DNA from 4 places in the Lysinibacillus sp. NPDC094177 genome. Region 3 is predicted to be linked to each of the others. Evidence: riboswitches for the same ligand, from Rfam matches in the RefSeq annotation. Region 3 holds a riboswitch; each other region holds the start of a gene.

Region 1 (5,600 bases), on a different contig from region 3:
TATGCTTTAGTATATAAAGATATTACACAAGAAATGAGGGGATTTGGTGTGGGAACGACGTATCACACACTAAAAGTTACTAGAGTTTATAGTATCCCAAGAAGTGATAGGATAGAAAATATTATTAGCAGGTCGAGAGATACTGTTGAGATAAGTCCTTATTCGAATAAATTTTTTGAATTTAATTATGGCTATAATATTACTGAGGATTTGATTAATACATTAATGAGTGAGACATGGAAAACAGAAGAACAAACAAATTGCTATGAGATTTTGAAAAAAACCATTGAACAAAAGGTTATACTAACTAACAACCGTACACTCTTTAGTAACGTTAAAAAAGAGTCAATGGAAAGTCTTGAATTTAATACTACTGAGTTATATGTTGAAAATTTCCTAAATGTTTTGAATGAGAATCCGAAAAATGCATATCAGTATATCGTAAAGTTAAAAGCAAATTAATAGTAGCTTTGCATAGGGGGACCGAACATTTACTCATGAGAATATTAGTAGAAGTATTTAGGTATACAAGTATATATAAAACAAAATTATTTCTAGTAAATATTTTAATGGGCATTTCAATGATATTAGGTATAGTTCATCCTCTATTATTCGGTAAATTTATTGATTTTATAACAGTAAAGGATCTTAATAGTGCATCAAACATGATTATCTTTATGGCTATACTTTTTCTTGTTAATCTTTTTTTTAAAATAATCCAAAAGTATTACTTGGCGAAATTTGCATGCTATATACAAATGGATATCAAATTAAAAATGATTAAACGAATAATGAAAATGGACATGGATGAGTATCAATTGAAAGCTAAAGGCGAATTAATGAATAAAATAGAAAATGATACGAAAGCATTTTCAGAAGTGGTATCTGAGTTTTTAAGCATAATAATAGATTTTATTAGCATAATAATAGTAATTGTTATATTGATAAATATTAATATAATTTTAGCATCTATTTTATTCCTATCATGTCCTTTAGCGATCATCATTTTTAAATATTTTGGAAAAAGGATAAGGATGAAGGATACTCACATAAAGAAAGATTTAGATCATTATTTAACCTATTTAGGGGAACTTTTATCGTCTTTTAAATTATATAAATTATTTAATATTGAGATAGAAGGAATAAATAAATATCAACAGAAGAATACCATATTATATAAAAATTCTCTTGAAAAAATGCGCTTAAGTATTAAGTCTGGATCAATTATAGAATTAATAAATTATACTAGTTATTTGGTAATTCTTATTTTAGGAATATATTTTATTTATACAGGAAGTCTAACTATTGGGATTTTAATAGCATTCACGACTTATGCGAATAATTTCAGTCAATCATTTCTAAGGTTTTCGCAATTAAATACATTTTTCCAAGAAGCAATCGTGTCCGTAAATAGAGTGAAAAATTTATTAGAAGATCCTAAAGAAAACATAGGGAATTCGGAAGTATCTATCAATCTAGAACCGATATATTTTTCGAAACAAGGTGAAATTATATTTAGAGATGTCAGCTTTTCACATTCCGAAACATCTTCTTCGGTCCTAGAAAACGTCAATCTTCGAATACCTTTGAGGAAAATAGTACTTATTAAAGGGACAAGTGGATCAGGAAAAACAACGTTGTTAAACATACTATCCGGTTTATACGTTGGCTATCAGGGAGACATATTCATATCTGATACGAATATTAGACACATTCCTAATGATATTTATAAAAAAAAGGTCTGTCTAGTATCACAAGAACATTTTATCATGACGGGGACTATTAAAGAAAATTTGTTAGTAGGAAAACCAAATGCAACTGATGATGAATTAATTAGAATTTGTGAAATGGTTAATATTTATTCATTTATAGAAACATTAGAAGATAATTTTGAAACTGTAATAGGGTACAATGGGCTTGAACTATCGACTGGACAACAACAAAGACTTTCTATAGCGAGATCTCTTCTAAGAGATGCTGATATTTATTTATTCGACGAGATCACTGCTGCACTCGATAAAGAAAATCAAGAAAACATTGAAGTATTACTAAAATATTTAAATAAGGAAAAGCAGAAGACTGTTATATTAGTTACACATAACCCAGTTTTAATAAATGAAGCTGATAAAATTTTTGAAGTTGATAAAAATCAAGTGAAAGAAAGTAAATCTTTTTTTGTATCAACTTCTTGATTATTTAAACTACATAACTACTGAATTTAATATTAATGTGGTATTGAACTTGGGTAAATTTGCAGACACTATAATTATATAATATTGACACTAAAAAAATAATAAAGTAAATTTAAAATAATTGCATAAAAGCATTAGGTGCCCATTGCGGGAGAATAGGGAATAAAGTGAAAAGCTTTAGCGGTCCCACCACTGTAAAAGGGAGTTTCATAGAGAATGCCACTAGCATCGTTCTGGGAAGGTTCTATGAAATGTTGAAATTGAGCCAGGAGACCTGCCTAGCTGCTTCGATTATATAGACGATGGAAAAGTCTGTAGTTTATTTGTTATGGAATAAACTACAGGCTTTTTATTTTTTTCTCTAAAGCATTCTTCGAGTAACAAGGGGCAAAAAAGAAAGGGGAAATTTTCATGCAATTATTACAACAGACGATTCAAAACATTCAAAGTGCTGACAACAAAATGATGGAGAAGGCAAGAGAACGTATAGATGGACTTTGCAAGCCTCCTAGCAGCTTGGGGAAACTGGAGACCCTTGCTGTGCAACTATCAGGAATTACAGGCGAACTATTTCCTGCGATTGATAATAAAGCGATTATTGTCTGTGCCGCGGATCATGGTGTTTGTGATGAAGGGGTAACATCAAATCCACAAAATGTGACGGTCTTTCAAACATTAAATTTTCCTAGAGGAGGAACTGGCGTTTGTGCTATCGCAAAAATCACAGATGCAAAAATTGTCACAGTAGACGTTGGTGTAAAAGAGGATATTCCACATGATGCCGGTGTTATCTTAAAAAAAATTAAATATGGCACGGACAATATGGCAAAAGGTCCTGCTATGTTAAGGGAAGAAGCCATTCAATCTATTGAAGTAGGAATTGAAGTAGCTACGGAAGAAATTAAAAATGGGATAAATGTACTCGGGACAGGTGAAATGGGCATTGGTAATACAACACCGAGTGCTGCAATATTATCGGTTCTACGCGAGTGTCATCCGAATGAAGTGACTGGCTTCGGCGCAGGAGTTGGACCAGGAGGGATAGAACATAAAGTAGATGTCATTCACAATGCTATTACATTAAACAAACCAAATCGTCATGATGCTATTGATATTCTTGCGAAAGTTGGTGGGTTAGAAATAGGTGCTATGGCTGGAGTGATACTTGCTGCTGCCGCACATCGCAAACCTGTTGTTATTGATGGCTTTATTTCTACCATCGCTGCCCTTATTGCATATGAACTCGAACCAAAAGTAAAAGACTATATCATTCCTTCTCATGCCTCTGAAGAACCAGGTGCAAAAATTGCAGCCGAAATGCTTGGGATAGAACCAATGCTGCATATGAATATGCGATTGGGAGAGGGCTCTGGTGCCGCTTTAGCATTTCCTATTTTAGACGCAGCATGCTCCATGATGAAAAATATGGCTACATTAGAAGAATCTATGTTGCTGTTAGAAAAGTAATTTTCACATATTCTTAGGTGCTTAAGGTTGCACGCTGTTGTGATGAATAAGGAATTAAATATAAATAATCAAAACAACAAAACAAGCCCAAATAATTGATATTTGGGCTTGTTATTATGCAGCGATGTAAGGAAACAAGACTATGCTCGATGTAACTTCCGCAACGGTAATCGCCATCTCTTCGTATATGAAAGTATTCTTAGTACTGTGATCGCACCAAATAATACGTATAAAAAGATATCCCCTGAAAATAGTTGAAGTCCAACGATAAGCCCGGCTAATGCTGCCCAAACACCATAGACTTCATCACGGAGGACTAATGGTTGTCGTCTAGCTAATAAATCGCGAACAATTCCACCACCTGACCCTGTTAAGACAGCAGCAACAATAACCGCACTAATAGGCATATCGAGCTTCACAGCATAGAGGGCACCCTGAATAGCGAATGCTGATAATCCAATAGCATCAGTGAAATTGCCCCAGCGATGCCAATGCTGAATGAGTCGATGTGGAAATATGAAAAAAATTGTAATTGCTGCAATAGCAATTTGGAACATCATATCTTGCCCCCACAGTGTTGTTACAGGTAAACCTATTAGTAAGTTTCGTATAGCTCCACCACCGAAAGCAGTTACAATACCGAGTATATATACACCGAATAAATCGTATTCTTCCTCCATTGCAATTATTGCCCCGGAAATAGCGAAGGCAATTGTTCCGATGATACTAAAAACCTCCCAAGCCAACCCTTTCACCCCTTATGTGATTAAATCATTTCATGTTGTAGTAGATTACAAACTTGAAAACTTTAAAGTTACCTTTTTGTATCTAAAAGTTTTGCAAAGAAAAGCATCGACCGAAGTATCAGATACTAAGTATTCTATTATAGTAGGACATACTAGATTTAGTCCGCAATTTAGCTTAGCGCATAATGTAATTAGAAACAATAGCAAGTTTTGCAGGTAAGCTCACAAATTGTTAAGATAAGATTTGAACAAATGTGAAATGGAGAAGAATATAATGACTTTTACAACCAATTTAACTGAAGAAACAATAGCATTAGCTGCTAAAATAGAAGAGAAGGTACGCCCTTTTCATGCGAAGGTAGAAGACATGGCGTTCTTCAATCAACAAAAAGTGCTTGCTGCGTTTCGAAAGCACCAAGTAAGTGATTATCATCTGCACCCGTCTAATGGTTATGGCTATGATGATGAGGGGCGTGATAATCTAGAACGTGTTTATGCAGAGGTCTTTGGAGCGGAGGCTGCCATTGTACGTCCACAAATTATTTCTGGTACACATGCAATCACACTTAGCTTATTCGGAGTACTACGTCCTGGTGATGAATTACTTTATATTTCGGGTCAGCCGTATGATACATTGCAATCAATAGTCGATGGTGGCGATAAGGATACTGGCTCATTAAAAGATTATAAAATCGGTTATAGCCATGTGGATTTAATCAATAATCAAGAAATCGATTGGGAAGGTGTTGCAGCTGCAATTAAAACAAACACTAAAATGATTGCTATACAACGTTCGAAGGGCTATGCAACACGCCCGTCCTTTACCATTTCACAAATTGCAGAAATGTGTGCAAAAATCCGTGAATTAGCACCAGATGCAGTTATTTTTATTGATAATTGCTACGGTGAATTTGTTGAGGCAAAGGAACCGACCGAGGTTGGGGCTGATTTAATTGCAGGTTCGCTCATTAAAAATCCTGGTGGAGGCTTAGCGAAAATTGGTGGTTATATTGCGGGTCGTGCAGATTTAGTTGAGAAATGTGCTTATCGTATGACATCACCAGGTATTGGTGCTGAGGCAGGAGCAACATTAAACACGCTGGGTGATTTCTATCAAGGATTTTTCCTTGCACCACATGTTGTATCTCAAGCATTAAAAGGTGCCATTTTCACAGCTGCTATGCTAGGGGAAATT
Region 2 (5,600 bases), on a different contig from region 3:
GGTTGTTCCTTTAAAAATCAAAACAGGTCAGGAGAAGGTGGGTTGGTTAAACTATGAAACACTTATTCAACATGCAAGCATTCAAACAATCGATTGCCAGTTGAATGAAGATGATGTTTCGACGATTTTATATACATCGGGTACAACGGGAAAACCAAAGGGTGTGTTGTTTAGTTATCGCAATATTTTAACTGTAGCACAAATGATTGCAGTAGAAATGGAAGTAAAGCCTGAAAGCCGAATCCTTCTCATGATGCCGTTGACGCATTCAGCTCCATTACATCTATTTTTAATGGCTGGAGTACTCGTAGGCTCAACAAACGTGCTAACACCAACATTTACGCCTGATTTGTTTATTGATTCAATAGAGCAGGAAAGGACAACGCATTTCTTTGGCGCACCTGTTGCCTATTTGTTAACGGCCCAAATGCCAAGATTGCAAACAGCTGATTTATCATCGATGAAATGGTGGGTTTATGGTGGCGCGCCTTTATCACAAAATGAAGTCCAATTTTTACAAAAAGCATTCCAAACAGATAATTTAACTTGTGTCTATGGCTTAACAGAGGCTGGTCCAAATGGTTCGTTATTGTTTGGCAGAGAGCATGCGACGAAAGCAGGAAGTATTGGTCGCCGTGCACCACTTGGAGCGGAGCTGCGTATTATCAACGACGAAGGAGAAGATGTCAGCGTTGGTGAAGTGGGAGAAATCGTCTTACTTGGTGAAGGCAATATGCTCGGCTATTACAAGGATGATGTTGCAACAAAGGCTGCGTTTATAGATGGCTGGTTGAAAACAGGTGATTTAGCGCGCGTAGATGAGGACGGCTATATTTGGATTGTCGATCGTAAAAAGGATGTTATTTTTTCAGGCGGTGTGAATATTTATCCGAAAGAAATTGAAGATAGAATTTTGAGCTATGAGGGAATATTTGAGGTTGCTGTAATAGGTGTACCACATCCGGAATGGGGAGAAACAGTAAAGGCCGTTTATGCTGCTAAAACAGAAATTGACGAGGACAGACTTAAAGCTTATTTGGAGGAGCATCTTGCTAAATATAAAATTCCGCGCATTTTTGAACGCGTGGAAGCACTACCACGAAATGCATCAGGCAAAATACTAAAACAAACTTTAAAGGGACAAGAGGTGAGATAGCATGAAGGTTTTACAGCAGGAAGAAATGAAAACAACAAACTTTTTTAAAGATAATGATACACTTCATAAAGTTTTAGAAATGATGCTAGATAAAGAGTTTGTGGAATATGCAACACGTGAGCTAACAGATTTCGGTGAGCTTTGTGCAGGAGAGATTGATATGAGAGCCAAACATACGGATAGAGAGGGTGAACCTCGATTACAAAGGTATAATGCTTATGGTGAAGAAGTGTCAGAGGTTTGGGTCAATGATGGCTATAAAAGAACAATTGAAGAGACGTATAATACCGGCATTGTTGGCTATGTGCATAAGGATATTCCGCAATTAGGTAGGAAGGGCAACTATGTTTATAGCTTTGCTCAAGGTTATTTATTATCACATACGGAGCCAGGCTTTTACTGTCCTGTTACTTTAACAATGGCAACGGCTTTTTTACTTGATCATTATGCAAGTGATGAGGTGAAGGAGCGCTTTTTACCACATGTTTGTGCAACAGGAGAGACAGAGCTATATGAGGGGGCTACTTTTTTAACGGAGCGTCAAGGTGGCTCAGATGTTGGTGCGAATGTTGTAGAGGCAAGACAGGACGGCGATCAGTATCGTTTATATGGTGAGAAATATTTCGCGTCTAACGCAGGAATGTGTGGGGTAGCCATGGTATTGGCACGCATGGAAGGAGCTCAGGCAGGTTCAAAGGGCTTAACATTATTTGCAGTTCCATGGCGAAATGAAGATGGCACTGTTAATAACCTTCGCATTCGACGTTTAAAGGATAAACTGGGTGTTAAAGCAGTACCTTCAGGTGAGGTGGAATTTGATGGTGCGCTAGCTTACGTTGTGGGTGATCCAAATAAAGGAATTTATTATATGCTGGAGGCGCTTAATTTATCAAGAATTTGCAATGCGGTTGCTTCTATAGGCATTATGCGCCGCGGATATTTAGAGGCGAAGCACTATGTGACAAATCGTCATGCATTTGGTAAGCCTTTAACGCAATACCCTATGATTCAGGATACACTAGGGAAATTCGCTGCCAAGCTTCATGTGGAAGTTGCTACGGTTTTTGATCTTATTCAGCTGTACGATAAGGTAACTAGTGGACAGGGGAATAAAGAGGACATCATTTTAAATCGCTTGTATATTGCGATCATGAAAAAAGAAACGGCAGAGCAAGCTGTACATTATGCTAGTGAAGCAATTGAATTACATGGCGGAAACGGCTATATTGAAGATTTTGTTACACCTCGGTTATTAAGAGATGCACAGGTACTTACTGTGTGGGAGGGGACAGCGAATATTTTAGCTTTAGAGCTCATTCGTTTAGTTGAAAAGTTTCATGTGCACGAAATGTTTGTTCGTGTCATGGAGGGACGTCTAGAAAAACTAGCTGACAGTCCATTAGTCGAAAATGTAGTGAAGCAATTATCTAAACTAGATTCAACTTTGCAAACATTTAGCCGTTTAGATGATGCGACGAAAACGTTTGAGGCAAAAAAGGTCGCAGAGAAAATGGCACATTTATATGAAAGTGTTGTAGCGGTTGAATGGGCGCAAAGATTCGGCGGCAAATATGAGAAGCTAGCAGATATTTATTTAGAGAGCACATGGGCATTGCGAGAAATGGGTGCACCAATGAAAACCGTACAGTATTTCTCAGACATAGTTTAATTGATTAGAGGTCGTCTCGAATGGGGGCGACTTTTTTGATTTTCATGTATAATGAAATCAACTGAATATTATAAAGGTTCTTTACTTATGTAAAGTGAAAAGGGAAATCGGTGTAATTCCGATGCGGTCCCGCCACTGTATGTGTGAGTTTTTTCAATCTGCGCCACTGAAAATTTCGGGAAGGCTTGAAAAAGCGTAAGGAGCACAAGCCAGGAGACCTGCCTTTATAGAAAACACGTTGTAGCCTACGAGGATAGGATGGTGGATTTTGTATATGTATTTTTGTGCAGATTTGACCCCCTCATTTTTTATGATGAGGGGTATTTGTTTTGTAAGATAAATGTCGATAAATTTGAAAGAGTGGATGATAATCTCACAATGTTGGGTGATAAACCCACAACCTTGGGCGAGAAAAACTAAAGTATATCGATAAATCAGGAAAACAAGTCATTAACTATATGCACAGATAGACTAAGGGGGATTCATTCACATGAAAAAAATTTGGAAAATAGGATTATCAGCATTTTTAGCTATTGGCTTGCTGGCTGCATGTAATACTAAAGAGGCGACAAATGAAAAGCCGTCATCTTCTGAGCAACAAGAGACAACAAAAGTAGATCAAGCAACATTCCCAATGAAGATAACGGATGCTACTGGTAAGGATATTACGCTTGAGGCGCCTCCTGAAAAGATTGTCTCTCTCATTCCGAGTAACACAGAAATATTATTTAGCCTTGGCCTAAATAATGAAATAGTTGGTGTAACAGATAATGACGATTATCCTTCAGAGGCAACTAAAAAAGAAAAGGTCGGCGGTATGGATTATAATATCGAACAAATTATTGCTTTAACACCAGATATCGTTTTTGCACATGCATCGGGTATGGGGAATTCAAAAGGAGCAATTGAACAGCTTGAGGCTGCAGGTGTGAAAGTATTTGTTGTAGCGGATGCCAAAAACTTTGATGAAACATACACAACGATTGAACAGCTTGGTCGTGCAACAGGAAAATTAGAAGAAGCTAAAAAAATTGTCGCAAATATGAAGGCAAAAGTTAAAGAAGTTGAAACAAAACTTGAGGGTGTTGAACCAAAGAAAGTCTTTGTAGAGTCGTCTGATGAGCCAGAAATTTATACAGCTGGTAAAGGTACATTTATGAATGAAATGCTAGAAATGATTCATGCCGAAAATGTGGCAGCGGATTCAAATAGCTGGTATAAAATTGATGCAGAACAAATTATCGCGAAAAATCCAGATGTCATTGTAGTGGCATATAATTATGTACCTGATATTTTAACGAAAATTCCAAAACGTCCAGGCTTTGAGACAATTACGGCCGTAAAAAATAAAGCTATTGTACAAGTGGATGAAAACACGACAAGTCGTCAAGGTCCTCGATTAGCAGATGGTCTTGAGGAATTAGCGAAGGCCGTCTACCCAGAGGCGTTTAAATGAGTAAATCAATTGTAGCCTATATAACAGCGATTACGCTTCTAGTCATTAGCATCTGGTGTGGTGTAGCGATAGGCTCGGTTCATATTCCACTAGAAGTATTGTGGAATAAGGCGGCTGATGAAACAGCTGCCAATATTTTATGGAAGATTCGGTTACCTAGAGTTTTGCTGGCAGGGCTTGTAGGGGCATCACTTGCTATTGCAGGGGCAGCTTTTCAAGGTTTATTAAAAAACCCTTTGGCTGATCCTTATACGTTAGGTGTTTCCTCTGGTGCATCAGTTGGTGCAGTTATGACGATTTTCTTTAGTATATCCATACCTGTAGTCGGCCATTTTACGTTACCGACCTTTAGTATGATAGGTGCCATATTAACGATGGTAGCTGTCATGGGTTTTGCTAGAATAGTAGACCGCTCGCTAAAAATGGAAACTCTTATATTAACAGGGGTTATATTTAGTTCATTTTTAGGTTCCTTGATTTCGTTAATGATTGCATTATCTGGTGAAGAGCTACGGCAAGTTATCGGATGGCTACTCGGCTCAGTATCGATGCGGGGTTGGCCTTTTGTTCAAATGATTATTCCGTTTGTGATAATTGGCTCAATTATGCTTTGGACACAAAGACGCGAGTTAAACGTTCTGTTATATGGAGAAGAACGCGCAAAGTATTTAGGTGTCAATGTTAAGCGCAGTAAATATATTATTTTAGTGGGTGGATCAATGTTGACAGGAGCTGCGGTAGCTGTTTCTGGAACGATTGGCTTTGTTGGTTTAGTAGTTCCTCATATGACGAGAATGGTTTGGGGTTCAGATCACCGTCATTTATTGCCATTATCATTTTTAAATGGTGCAACATTACTGATTATTTGTGATTTAGTAGCACGAACAATTATTATGCCAAGAGAGCTACCGATTGGTGTAATTACTGCATTTATTGGGGCGCCCGTTTTTTCCTATATTTTTTATAAGCAACGTAGAGGCAAGGGGGTACGGGCATGATTGTTGTTGAACATCTTTCTGGTGGCTATGAAGATGTACCGATCGTCCAGGATATAAGTTTTTCTGTTAATAAAGGAAAAATACTAGGGATTTTAGGGCCGAATGGTAGTGGGAAATCTACACTGTTAAAAGTAATAAGTGGTATACTACCAGCAACTGCAGGCACTATATTAATAGATGGTAAAAATAGTAGCTCTTACAATGCTCGTGCTTTAGCAAAAAAAATGGCGGTGCTGCCACAATTACATGCTAATGCCTTTTCAAACAGTGTACGAGAGGCGGTATCTCTTGGACGTTATCCACATCAAAAAGGCTTTTTTT
Region 3 (5,600 bases):
ACAATTAGTGCAAAAGCTGGTTATCCGTCTATTGCCGTCCCAGCAGGGTATATGGAAAATGGGAGACCGTTTGGTATAACTTTCGCAGGAACTGCATTTAGTGAAGATGTACTTATAAAACTTGCATTTTCATTTGAACAAGCAACTAAACTCCGGAAAGCTCCGAAGTTGTATTAAGATCCTCTGGTAGACAAAGTAAACACCGTATTTCTCGGTCTCACGAATTTATAATGGGAGGTAATGGCCTTCCTAGTTTATCTGGATACGGTGTATGCTATAAATTGGTTAAATCCTATCTTGATTTGAACCCTAATGGGAGAATCAAATACCTGCGCGAAGCAAGAGCATACCCGCGCGAAGGCAGAATACCCGCGGAAGCAGAGCAAATACCCGCGGAAGGGAGTTAAATACCCGCGCGAGGGCAGAATACCCGCGAAAGGGAAGAGAATACCCGCGGAAGGGAGTTAAATACCCGCGCGAGGGCAGAATATCCGCGGAAGAAAAGCAAATACTCGCGGAAGGGAAGAGAATACCCGCGCGAAGCAAGAATACCCGCGGAAGCAAAACAAATCCCCACGAAACATAAAAAAACAGGACAATGATATATAACAAATCATGTCCTGTTTTTAAATTTACTTAATACAATGCATAGCTGCCTCTGCTTCATGCCATGGAACGGAGTAGCCTTTGCCTTTTGCACAAAAAATGCTAGAAGATGTATATTCGGGATCGGCGTTCTTATCGTAGCCAATTTGCGCAATAATGTCTTCTGTATTGTGACATATATCATAACCATCAAATTGTAGAGAAAGTACACCCTTACCATTGGTGTAGGCGGCAAAGGTTGTACTGTAGCTCATAAATGTTACGACAGGGGCTCGGCCAGTTAAAATCGCATCATTTTCTGTTAAGATTGGCGCGTCAAATGTACCAGCAGCTTGCTGAATGTCGGTCATCATGCGACCGATAAAATCACTAGGCGCTTTGAGCTTAAAGCGGTAATAGGGCTCTAGTAATACATTTTCTGCTTGCTCCAGCCCTTGTCGTAATGCACGGAATGTTGCCTCGCGGAAATCGCCACCGTCAGTATGTTTAATGTGTGCGCGCCCCGTTAAGAGAGTGAAGCGAATATCTGTCACAGGAAAACCGGTTAACAGCCCATGATGATCGCGCTCGAATAAATGTTTTTCAATGAGTCGTTGATGCCCAACCGATAAATCATCCGCGTGACATGCATTGACAAATGTATTACCAGTACCGCGTGTATTTGGCTCCATTAATAAATGTACTTCTGCATAATGCTTTAATGGCTCAAAATGACCATAGCCTGTCACGGTTGTTGCAATCGTTTCCATATATAAAATCTGTGGTTCGCTAAATGAGATATCTAGCGAGAAGCGTTTGTTAAGCACGTCGATAAGAACCTCGAGTTGGATGACACCCATAATATGAACATGAATTTCTTGGAATTTTTCATGCCATAGTACACGTAATGATGGTTCTTCTGCTTCGAGTGTGCGGAAAATCTTTAATATTTCCTTTATATGCTGATCACCTTCATATTGTACTTTCGCCTGTAATGTTGGTACTAATTCATAGGGCTGTGGGATACCGGAATTACCAATGATATCTCCGATGTTAGCTTTACTAATCCCTTTAACTGCGAAAATTTCCCCAGCTTCGACCTCTTGAGCGCTTTCATAACGACTACCATTATATTGCCGTATTTCAGTCACTTTTTCTGTTACATCTCCAAATGAAAATTCATCACGCACATGTAACGTTCCTTGCAAGGCCTTTAAAAAAGTTAAACGTTGATGTCCATCATGACGAATTTTAAACACTTCACCTTGGAACGGGGCATCGTTATGAAAATGTGTCTTTGTAAGTAGGGGAAGCTGTGCTAGGAATTCCTTTATCCCAATATCTTTTAAGGCTGAGCCAGTAAAACACAAAAAGGCCATTTCCTGTTTAATCATCGTTTGTAAATGAGAAAGGCAGCTTGCGCTATCCAATGTCTCATTAAGAAAAGCATCTAGAAGCTGCTCATCACGTTCGGCAAGCCATTCCATCATCGAATAAGGAACATAGTCTGAACGGAGCGGTTCATTTACGAGTAGTACATCCTCAGAGCAATCCTTATGAAGCTGTGCCATAACGGCTTTAACATCTGCCCCTTCACGGTCAATTTTGTTGATAAAGAAAAAGGTCGGGACGTGATATTGGCGTAACAGTTGCCACACTGTTTCTGTATGACCTTGTACTCCTTCAACCGCACTAACAATAATAATGGCATAATCCATAACTCGAATGGCGCGCTCCATCTCTGGGGAGAAATCGGCGTGTCCTGGTGTATCGATTAACGTATATGTATCGTTTCCAATCGTCATGCGACCTTGCTCCGCAAAAATTGTAATGCCCCGCTGACGCTCTAATTCATGATTATCTAGAAATGTGTCCTGGTGATCTACTCGCCCGCGGGCTTGAATACTGTTTGTATGAAATAGTAACTGCTCAGAAAATGTTGTTTTTCCTGCGTCAACGTGAGCGAGTACTCCAATTGTTACATGCATAAAAAAATCCTCGTTTCTATTATTTCATCTATCAACATTGTAACAGAATTGGATTGAAAAATATTTCGTATAAAAATAGTTAGTATTTATGTCTGAATAGTGTTAATATATTTATGATAATAATTTTTTGATATTTTTATGAGATTGTGAATCTATTAATCTTGCAATATCATTTACAACAAAATAAAAACGACCTATTGGTGCAAATGATCTTTGTCATTTGCTTAAAAGGGAAATCGGTGCAAATCCGATGCTGTCCCGCAACTGTAATGGAGAGTCTATACGAAATGCCACTGTAGCTATGCTATGTGAAGGTGTATAGATGATGAACCTAAGCCAGGATACCTGCCAATTAGTTTTCTTTTACTTAAACCACGAGGATGGGGATAGTGAACAGGTTGAAGAACCTTTCTTTCACTATGCTAACCTCTTGGAAACAAGGGGTTTTTTTATGCCCTTTTCTAGAAAACTAACTTGGTAGCACAGAAGTCTAATGATTTCTTTCTATATATTTAACAACAAAGGAGAAGAGGACATGAAGAAATGGAAACACTTATGGCTTGTCTTTGCAATAGCATTGATCGCTGTACTAGGCGCGTGTAACTCAAAGGACAAACCAGAATCTGCTGCAATAGGTGAGAAGGTAGAGCCTTCACAAGCTGAAACGACAGAAGTAACAATTGAAAATAATGGAACAACACAAGTATATAAGGAAGCACCTAAAAAAGCGATTAGCTTAAATCAACACGTAACAGAAATTATGCTGGCTTTAGGTTTAGAAGATTCAATGGTAGGGACGGCATACTTAGATGATAAAATTTATGAGCCCCTGCAAGCTGCCTACGATAAAGTGCCTGTAATAGCTGAAAAGTATCCTTCTAAGGAGCAAGTAATTGATGCAGGTGCAGACTTTTTATACGGTGGTTGGAAAAGCGCCTTTGGAGAGAAAGGTGTTGGTACACAGGAAGAGCTTGAGGCATTAGGTATTCACAGTTATTTACATACATCCTCAAATATGACGAAACCAACTTTAGAAGATATTTTCACAGATATTCGAAATATCGCAAAAATTTTCGGCGTTGAGGATCGTGGAGAAGCATTAATTAAACAAATGACAAAGGATGTAGATGCTGTCCGTGCGAAATTACCGCAAAATGAAAAAGAACTACGAGTTTTAGTGTTTGACAGTGGTGATAAAGATGTCTTTACTGCTGGACAAAACTTCATGAATGAGCTTGTAACTATTGCTGGCGGTAAAAATATTTTTGGTGATGTGGAATCAGGATGGACTACGGTGTCAAAAGAGGATGTAGTAGAACGAAATCCAGAAGTTGTTGTTGTCGTTGATTATGGAGAAACAACGGCGGAAGAAAAAATAAATTTCTTGAAAAATGATCCAGCCTTAAAAGAAACGGAAGCAGTAAAAAATGAACGCTTTGTGATTTTACCGCTTTCTGCCGCGTCAGAAGGAGTTCGTGTTGCAGAAGCTATTCAAATTTTGGCGAAAGGCTTCTATCCGGATAACTTTGAAAACTAGAAAAAATATGGGGCTAGCGTTTTGCTAGCCCTCTTTTCATAAGGAGAATTATTTATGAATGCATTTCGTAAAAATATACCCGACAAAACATTTGCAAAACTAAACAATAATGGAGATTTTACCCGTCTTGCCGTAAGCCCAGGTATTATTAATAAGCATTATTCTCCGGCACAATTTCAAACAATTGCAAAGGTTGTAGGAGAAACTGGTGCAATCAAATACTCCGCATCTTACAGTATAATATTATCAATTCCAACAGTAGATGTAACAGATGCAACTAAAGAGCTACAAGACGCTGGTCTGTATGTGGCAAAGCAAGGGCCAAGTGTGGCTATGAAGGCTTGTGATTTTTGTGATGGTGATAAGATGGAGGCAGCCCCAATTACTGAACAGCTATATCATTCTTTAGAAGGGATAACTGTCCCAACAAGATTACGTTTAAACGTAAATGGTTGTGCCTCTGCCTGTTATATTGCGGTTTATGATGATATTGGGCTTGTCTACCAAAAGGATAGCTTTGATGTCTATTTAGGGGCAGTGCCAATGGGTCCAAATGCACAAGCCGGGACTCTGTTTGCAAAAAGAGTAGAAGTGGAGCATATTGAAGGTTTTTTAAAGCAAATCATTGAGCTCTATAAGGAACGTGCACGTCCGAATGAACCTTTTTATAAATTTTATCGCAGAACAAATTCTGCGGATTATTGGGAAATGTTAAAAAATAAGACCATCATAACGGGAGTGTGATTTCCGTACTGACTGAGTGCTTACCAGGGTGTGTCCGAAGAGCCGCTTCATCAGCATCTCGTTCTACCCGATAAAATGCTTATGTCGTTACTCAAATGCGTACACAACCACTTATCCCAAAATCAATCTTTGAAATAAATGATGTCCGTAGCTCTTGGTAATTATTGCGAAGCAGCTACGGTTTTTTAATTGTACTACATGCTATTGTAAAATCCTCTCTGGGATAAAAAAACAATTTCTCCTTTGAAAGCAGGAATAATACTTAGGGCGTCGAAATATTCTACTAAGTAATGAAATTTCGGCGCAAAGGGGATATAAAATATGACATCGAAACAAGGGATAAAACCAGAAGATCTATACCAATTAAAATCCGTGGCAGATCCACAAGTATCACCTGACGGAACAGAAGTTGTGTATGTAGAGACTCGTATTGATGAGAAGAAAAAGGACTACATGTCTAATTTATTTTACATAAACTTAAATGAAAAAAATCCTCAACAATGGACATTTGGTGAAGATAAAACGAATTCACCTGTATGGTCTCCAGATGGCAGTAAAATCGCATTTGTATCAACGAGACATGGCAAGCCACAAATTTTTGTGCTTTCAAAAGCAGGTGGGGAAGCGAAACAACTTACTAATTGTAAAAACGGTGCGACATCACCTGTATGGTCTCCATGTGGTAAAAATATAGCTTTCTCAATAAAGTTAGGAAAAAATGACAGCATTTATGATAAAGCTGAAAA
Region 4 (5,600 bases), on a different contig from region 3:
TAGAAAAAGCCTGAATAGAAAAGGAAAGATTCGAGCATAACGGACGAGAACATCGCTTTCCATAAACTCTCTGAATCGCCTTCTTCAATACCGTTATAAATATCCGCAATTTTATTTGCCTTATATTGTAGAAATTCATTTTTCTTTACCCATTCAAATAGCTCATCTATTTCTTCGTTTGTACATAGGGTAGTGAATATATAAGAATAGGATTTGGCATGTATCGCCTCAAATGCATCAAAAACGGTTAGTACAGCCTTCTCTTGTAAATCATTTGTATAAGCAGCAACACGATTCATCCCTATATTTGTCTGAACGGTATCAAGTAAGGTTAATCCTGCAAATACTTTTTTATACGTATCTTGATGTTCAAAACTTTTCCACTGTTTGATATCTTTACTTACTGCAATTTCTTCAGGAAACCAAATTTGCTTCCATTGTTGATCCCAAAATATTTGTGCAAGTTCACTCGTTGCCTTATTCCAATTGACAGCCTCATAAATTATATTTGACATGCTACACACTCCTCTAAGCTTTGTAATCTTTGACGAACATAGTAAACGGACTTAATCCCCTTTACCCATGCATAAATGTATACTTTAGCCAATTGTTCTGTTGTCCAATTGTCAGTCACATAAAGCGTCATCGAAATACCTTGGTCAACGTGTTTTTGAGAAGCTGCGTATAAATCAATTAAGTCATAAGGATCAATATCGTATGCCTCAGCATATAAATGACTGTTCTCATTTGTTAAATGAGGCATTGGATAAATTGTTCTACTATCTGCATAATCACGAACCTCTACTCGCTCTGTACATGGAGATATAGAAGCCGTACAACTACGAATATAAGAAATACTACCAGTTGGTGCAATAGCCAAACGATATGAATGGAATAAACCATATTGCATAACATCTTGCTTTAAAACTTCCCACATCTTTTTAGTAATGAGTGGAATATTTCCAAGTGCTTTTAACACAACAGGCGATAGTTCCTCTTCACTTTTATTTACATATTGATCAAAATAGCTACCTGAAGCGTAATCACTTTCCTCAAATCGATAGAAAGTTTCAGCTTTTGCTTTAGCCATCTCCATTGATGATTTGAGTGAATAAAAGTTCATCGCTTCCATAAAGCGATCCATAAAATCAATAGATTCCTTTGAGCCGTACATGATTCCCTCAGTAACAAGATGACCATGAAGATTCATGCAACCAAGCCCTACTGAATGCATTAATTTATTTGCTTTTGCAACAGATGGTACATTCTTAATGTGCGTCATTTGCGACACATTTGTTAATAAGTGCATGGCTGTATCGATTAATGTTTCGAAATCGTTTACTTTACTTGCTGCATGGATATCAATTGACCCTAAGTTACACGATACATCTAACCCATATTCATTCGGTTCATCTTGGTTAGTAATGATACTTGTTTCTTGAACTTGCAAGATTTCTGTACATAAATTTGACATTTTTACACGACCGATATTTTTGAGCGGATGCACTTTATTGACATTATCATCAAAAATTTCAAACGGATAGCCCGATTCAAATTGCGCTTTTTTAACCTCTGTATAGAGTTTACGTGCATTCAAACGTTTAATTTTACGGATATTCGGATTATCTAGAAGTTCATAGTACATATCTGATATTGAAATTTCAGACATACGTCTGCCATATTCTTTAAAAATATCGTATGGACTAAACAATACAATATCTTTATCACGTTTCATAAGATCGAAGAAAATACTTGGTATAATAATTCCTGTTGACAGTGTTGCGAGGCGAATTTTATCATCAGCATTTGGTTTTTTTGATGAAATGAAATTTTCTATGTCTGCATGGAAAATATTTAAGTAGACAACGCCCGAGCCATTTCGTTGTCCTAGTTGATTTGAATAACTGAAAGAGTTTTCCAACAGCTTCGCTACTGGGATTACACCACTTGCACGATTTAATATCTCTTTAATTGGATCACCTAAAGGGCGTAAATCCGTTAAGTTTACCCCAACTCCACCACCAAGACGTGATAGCTCCAAACAATAACCAATATTTTCGGCAATACTATTCATGGAGTCATCCATTGATAATTTAAAGCAGCTTACTAATTCGCCACGGGCTTTCTTTCCACTATTCAATGCTGTTGGTGTTGCAGGCTGATACGCTTCCATCATCGCTTCGATAGAACGCTCTGCTAGAACGGTATCCCCTTGTGCTAAATATAAAGCAATAATGACAATACGATCCTCATATTTTTCTAAAATTTCTTCCCCATCACGACTTTTCATTGCATAGCTATCGTAAAACTTGCTCGCACTCATAAAAGATGGAAAACGGAAATTATAATCATATGCTTTCTTGTACAGCTTTTTAATAAATTCCATCTCGTACATATCGATAAATGCTTTCTCATAGTAGCCCTCATCGACTAAATAGCGGATTTTTTCCTCGATATCAATAAAGTAACGTAAACGCACGTTAACATATTCTAAAAAATAGCGGCGCGTTGCTTCACGATCCTTTTCTAACTCTAGTAGACCAGTTGTACTATAACGATTCAGTACGTCATTATTAAGCTTTAAATATGTTTTCATCCCATTACCCTCGTTTCATAAAACGTTTGTATTGCTTCATAATCTGCTTGATTTCCTCTTAAATCTAGTTTCCGCACTAAGGGCACATGATAAGTAGCAGCAATTTTCTCACCGGCAGCGCCAAAAACATTATGCCCGAAATTACTATTGCCACTGGCAACTACACCCTTACAAAATTTCCTGTTGTTTTCTAAAAAACATGACACTTTTGAAGGGACATCACCTAATCCATCTGTGTAGGTGATTAAAAGGTAGGGCTCATTCAACACTAACCCATCAGAGAGTTCAATAGATTCCGCTGTTAATTTAGAAACAACATTCCGGACATTGCCTGTACGACTAGCATAAACAATCATATTGCAATCATCTCTATATGAGAAACAATCTCCTTAACATCTCCTATAAATGTTTCATTAATTTCTAAAACAGGCACACTTAAAAAACCTGCGTCAATAATTGTTTGCTTAGCTTGTTCATCGTGATCAATGTTTACAATTTCTGCTTCAAGTCCTACACGTTGTAATTCAGATTTTACCCAAAGGCATTTTGGACAGATTGTTTTCGTATAAAGTTTCATATATATCCCTCTTTTCATAAAATAAAAAAGCTATCCCTTCGAGAGAGATAGCCTAAATGGAAACGTTAAAATACAAAAAAAACACATACGTTCCCATCTCTTAATCCCCGAAGAAATGATCAATTTGTTTTATATAGGCAGGTCTCCTGGCTTTGCTTCATTCTCTGATTTCCTTCCCATGCGAATGCACAGTGGCTAATATCATCGTCAGCTTCACAGTTGCGGGGACAGCGTCGGTATTGCACCGAACTTCTCTATTAAACTACATATAGTAGTACCTTTATAAAACGAACACAATATATTGTTGTTCAATAGAACTAAGTGTACCATCCTTCAAATAAAAAGTAAATCTAGATTAGAAACTTCTTTAATATGAGATTATTCAATATTTTCTTTCACACTCTCAAAATATGATCTTAACAAATAATTAGCTGCAATAGACGACTTATTTAAAAAATTTCTAAAAAATATGAAGTTAAATATATTCGCTATTTTACATTTACCTAAATGCAGTATCTTGTTTATCAATCAGGATTATCTCATTCCATCTAATTAAGAACTCTAATTTAATGTAACACTTATGTAAAAATTAATTTCTGAGGTGAATCAAATGTATTGTAACAGTCTAATAAAACCTTAAAGTTCCATCTATTAAGTCGTAATCAACAATTAGATCAATCGTAGATACAAAGTTATTATTTGAACTCCTTACATTAAAACAGTCCATATTCCAAAGAATAATAGACTGTTTTACCACTTCAATTTTTAAATGAAATCTACCGTACAATTATTCCATTCCTACAAATAAAATAATTCCTTAAAAAATTCAGAGCTGAATTTACTTTAAACTAAGGATTATATTTTGATAATAGTTTATATAATTAATAGCAATTTTAAAAGATTATTATCTCTATTATAATCTCTAAAACTATCATAGACTCCTTTTACTTTACCATTTATTGAATTACAAAAGAAACTATGAACTTCTGGATCCTCTAATTATTCAATTTTCCATTTGTAACATATTAGAAAAAACATTTCTAATCCAGGCATTTTCTTTACTTTATTAAGCAATGTCATTCTATAGTCAAATGCCAAGTTGTTTCATTTTGCATTCCATTTAAATGTTCACTTCTTTTATATTTTTTGCATCTATAATCACTTTATAAAGTCTGATCATCATTATTACTTATTGACCCTACCAGCTCACGTTTTATATTCAAATAGGCATAAGTAATATTCTTATTATTATCCGTATTTTCTTGAATTAACTCTTTTACATAATTCTGCAATGAAATAAAATTTTCATTATATAGGTTGTTCATAATTTGCTGTCTTAACTGATTCTCATAATACGAGATTGAATGTGATGTCATCTAGTTCACTCCTATTTAGTCCATAAAAAAACATCTTTCCATTATGATTTCATGTTTTCGCAAAGCAAACTATTGCCGCAATACTGGTTGGTGTAAGTAAAATGTGTAACGGTACTAACTTCGTCCATTAGTGTTGTTTTTAACAGTTTGATTTATGCCCTCACAAAGCTTTTGTCGATCATTCTAATTATTTCTATTATCGTTGCAATGAGTATGGTCATGATGACTTCTAGTATGCTTTAAAGTTGATTAAAAATACATCACTAAACCCATTTTATACGAAAAATAAAAGAATCCATTTTGAAAAAAGATTAATCAAAATGGATTCTTCTCTAGCAGATATTTATTTTAGGTCTCCATAAAAGGTTTGATTATTTTAGCAACGTTCTTCAACTAAAGCATCAAATAGTTTAATGAGCAAATTTACTAATTATACCTTCAGTTCTTCATATTTAACTACAGAGATATAGTTTTTGTTGCAACTGTTTGTTGAAATGCCTGATCATGCTCAACAAAAACCATTGTGGGATTAAATTTTTGAATAAGCTCTTCAATCTGCATGCGCGAATAAATATCAACGAAATTTAACGGTTCGTCCCAAATATATAAATGAGCTTTTTCACATAAACTTTTGGCTATAAGCAATTTTTTCTTTTGTCCGCCGGAATAATGAGCTATATCTTTCTCAAATTGAATTCGCTCAAAATCCATCTTACGTAGGATGGATTTAAATAACGTTTCATCGATCTCATGCTCTTCGATAAAGTCCGATAATAGTCCCTTCAAATGAGAAGTATCTTGTTGGACATAGGAAATAATGAGGCCAGAACCTACATTCAGCGTGCCTGTATGCTGGATCAGATTTCCTAAAATTAGTTTTAGGATACTACTTTTTCCGCTCCCATTCTTTCCATCAAGTACAATTCGGTCACCTTGTTCAACTATAAAGCTAATTGGCTTATTCACTATTTGGTCATCATACTTAACAGACACATCCGCCAAAACAATTAATTCGTTTGACTGATATTCCAATGGTTTTAATTTTAATGAC

Evidence for each region. Region 3 has a riboswitch for cobalamin ahead of ACQKNC_RS07585 (ABC transporter substrate-binding protein). Riboswitches for the same ligand answer to the same signal wherever they lie in the genome.
Region 1: another riboswitch for cobalamin. It lies ahead of cobT (nicotinate-nucleotide--dimethylbenzimidazole phosphoribosyltransferase); the one in region 3 lies ahead of ACQKNC_RS07585 (ABC transporter substrate-binding protein).
Region 2: another riboswitch for cobalamin. It lies ahead of ACQKNC_RS17225 (ABC transporter substrate-binding protein); the one in region 3 lies ahead of ACQKNC_RS07585 (ABC transporter substrate-binding protein).
Region 4: another riboswitch for cobalamin. It lies ahead of ACQKNC_RS13650 (glutaredoxin family protein); the one in region 3 lies ahead of ACQKNC_RS07585 (ABC transporter substrate-binding protein).

Annotation. Positions count from the first base shown of each region.
Region 1 covers NZ_JBNNTW010000002.1:483,006-488,605, forward strand. The annotation lists gene ACQKNC_RS05815 (hypothetical protein) at 1-462, shown strand, start outside; gene ACQKNC_RS05820 (ABC transporter ATP-binding protein) at 498-2,192, shown strand; cobalamin riboswitch at 2,312-2,488, shown strand; gene cobT (nicotinate-nucleotide--dimethylbenzimidazole phosphoribosyltransferase) at 2,604-3,659, shown strand; gene ACQKNC_RS05830 (trimeric intracellular cation channel family protein) at 3,800-4,405, opposite strand; gene ACQKNC_RS05835 (aminotransferase class I/II-fold pyridoxal phosphate-dependent enzyme) at 4,680-5,600, shown strand, end outside.
Region 2 covers NZ_JBNNTW010000011.1:88,193-93,792, forward strand. The annotation lists gene ACQKNC_RS17215 (class I adenylate-forming enzyme family protein) at 1-1,156, shown strand, start outside; gene ACQKNC_RS17220 (acyl-CoA dehydrogenase family protein) at 1,158-2,825, shown strand; cobalamin riboswitch at 2,883-3,065, shown strand; gene ACQKNC_RS17225 (ABC transporter substrate-binding protein) at 3,316-4,281, shown strand; gene ACQKNC_RS17230 (FecCD family ABC transporter permease) at 4,278-5,279, shown strand; gene ACQKNC_RS17235 (adenosylcobinamide amidohydrolase) at 5,276-5,600, shown strand, end outside.
Region 3 covers NZ_JBNNTW010000003.1:299,144-304,743, forward strand. The annotation lists gene ACQKNC_RS07575 (amidase family protein) at 1-177, shown strand, start outside; gene ACQKNC_RS07580 (GTP-binding protein) at 633-2,573, opposite strand; cobalamin riboswitch at 2,755-2,940, shown strand; gene ACQKNC_RS07585 (ABC transporter substrate-binding protein) at 3,109-4,110, shown strand; gene ACQKNC_RS07590 (precorrin-3B methylase) at 4,165-4,854, shown strand; gene ACQKNC_RS07595 (S9 family peptidase) at 5,176-5,600, shown strand, end outside.
Region 4 covers NZ_JBNNTW010000007.1:153,855-159,454, reverse strand. The annotation lists gene nrdF (class 1b ribonucleoside-diphosphate reductase subunit beta) at 1-515, opposite strand, end outside; gene nrdE (class 1b ribonucleoside-diphosphate reductase subunit alpha) at 503-2,596, opposite strand; gene nrdI (class Ib ribonucleoside-diphosphate reductase assembly flavoprotein NrdI) at 2,593-2,952, opposite strand; gene ACQKNC_RS13650 (glutaredoxin family protein) at 2,949-3,173, opposite strand; cobalamin riboswitch at 3,293-3,470, opposite strand; gene ACQKNC_RS13645 (hypothetical protein) at 4,337-4,549, opposite strand; gene ACQKNC_RS13640 (Lsa family ABC-F type ribosomal protection protein) at 5,006-5,600, opposite strand, start outside.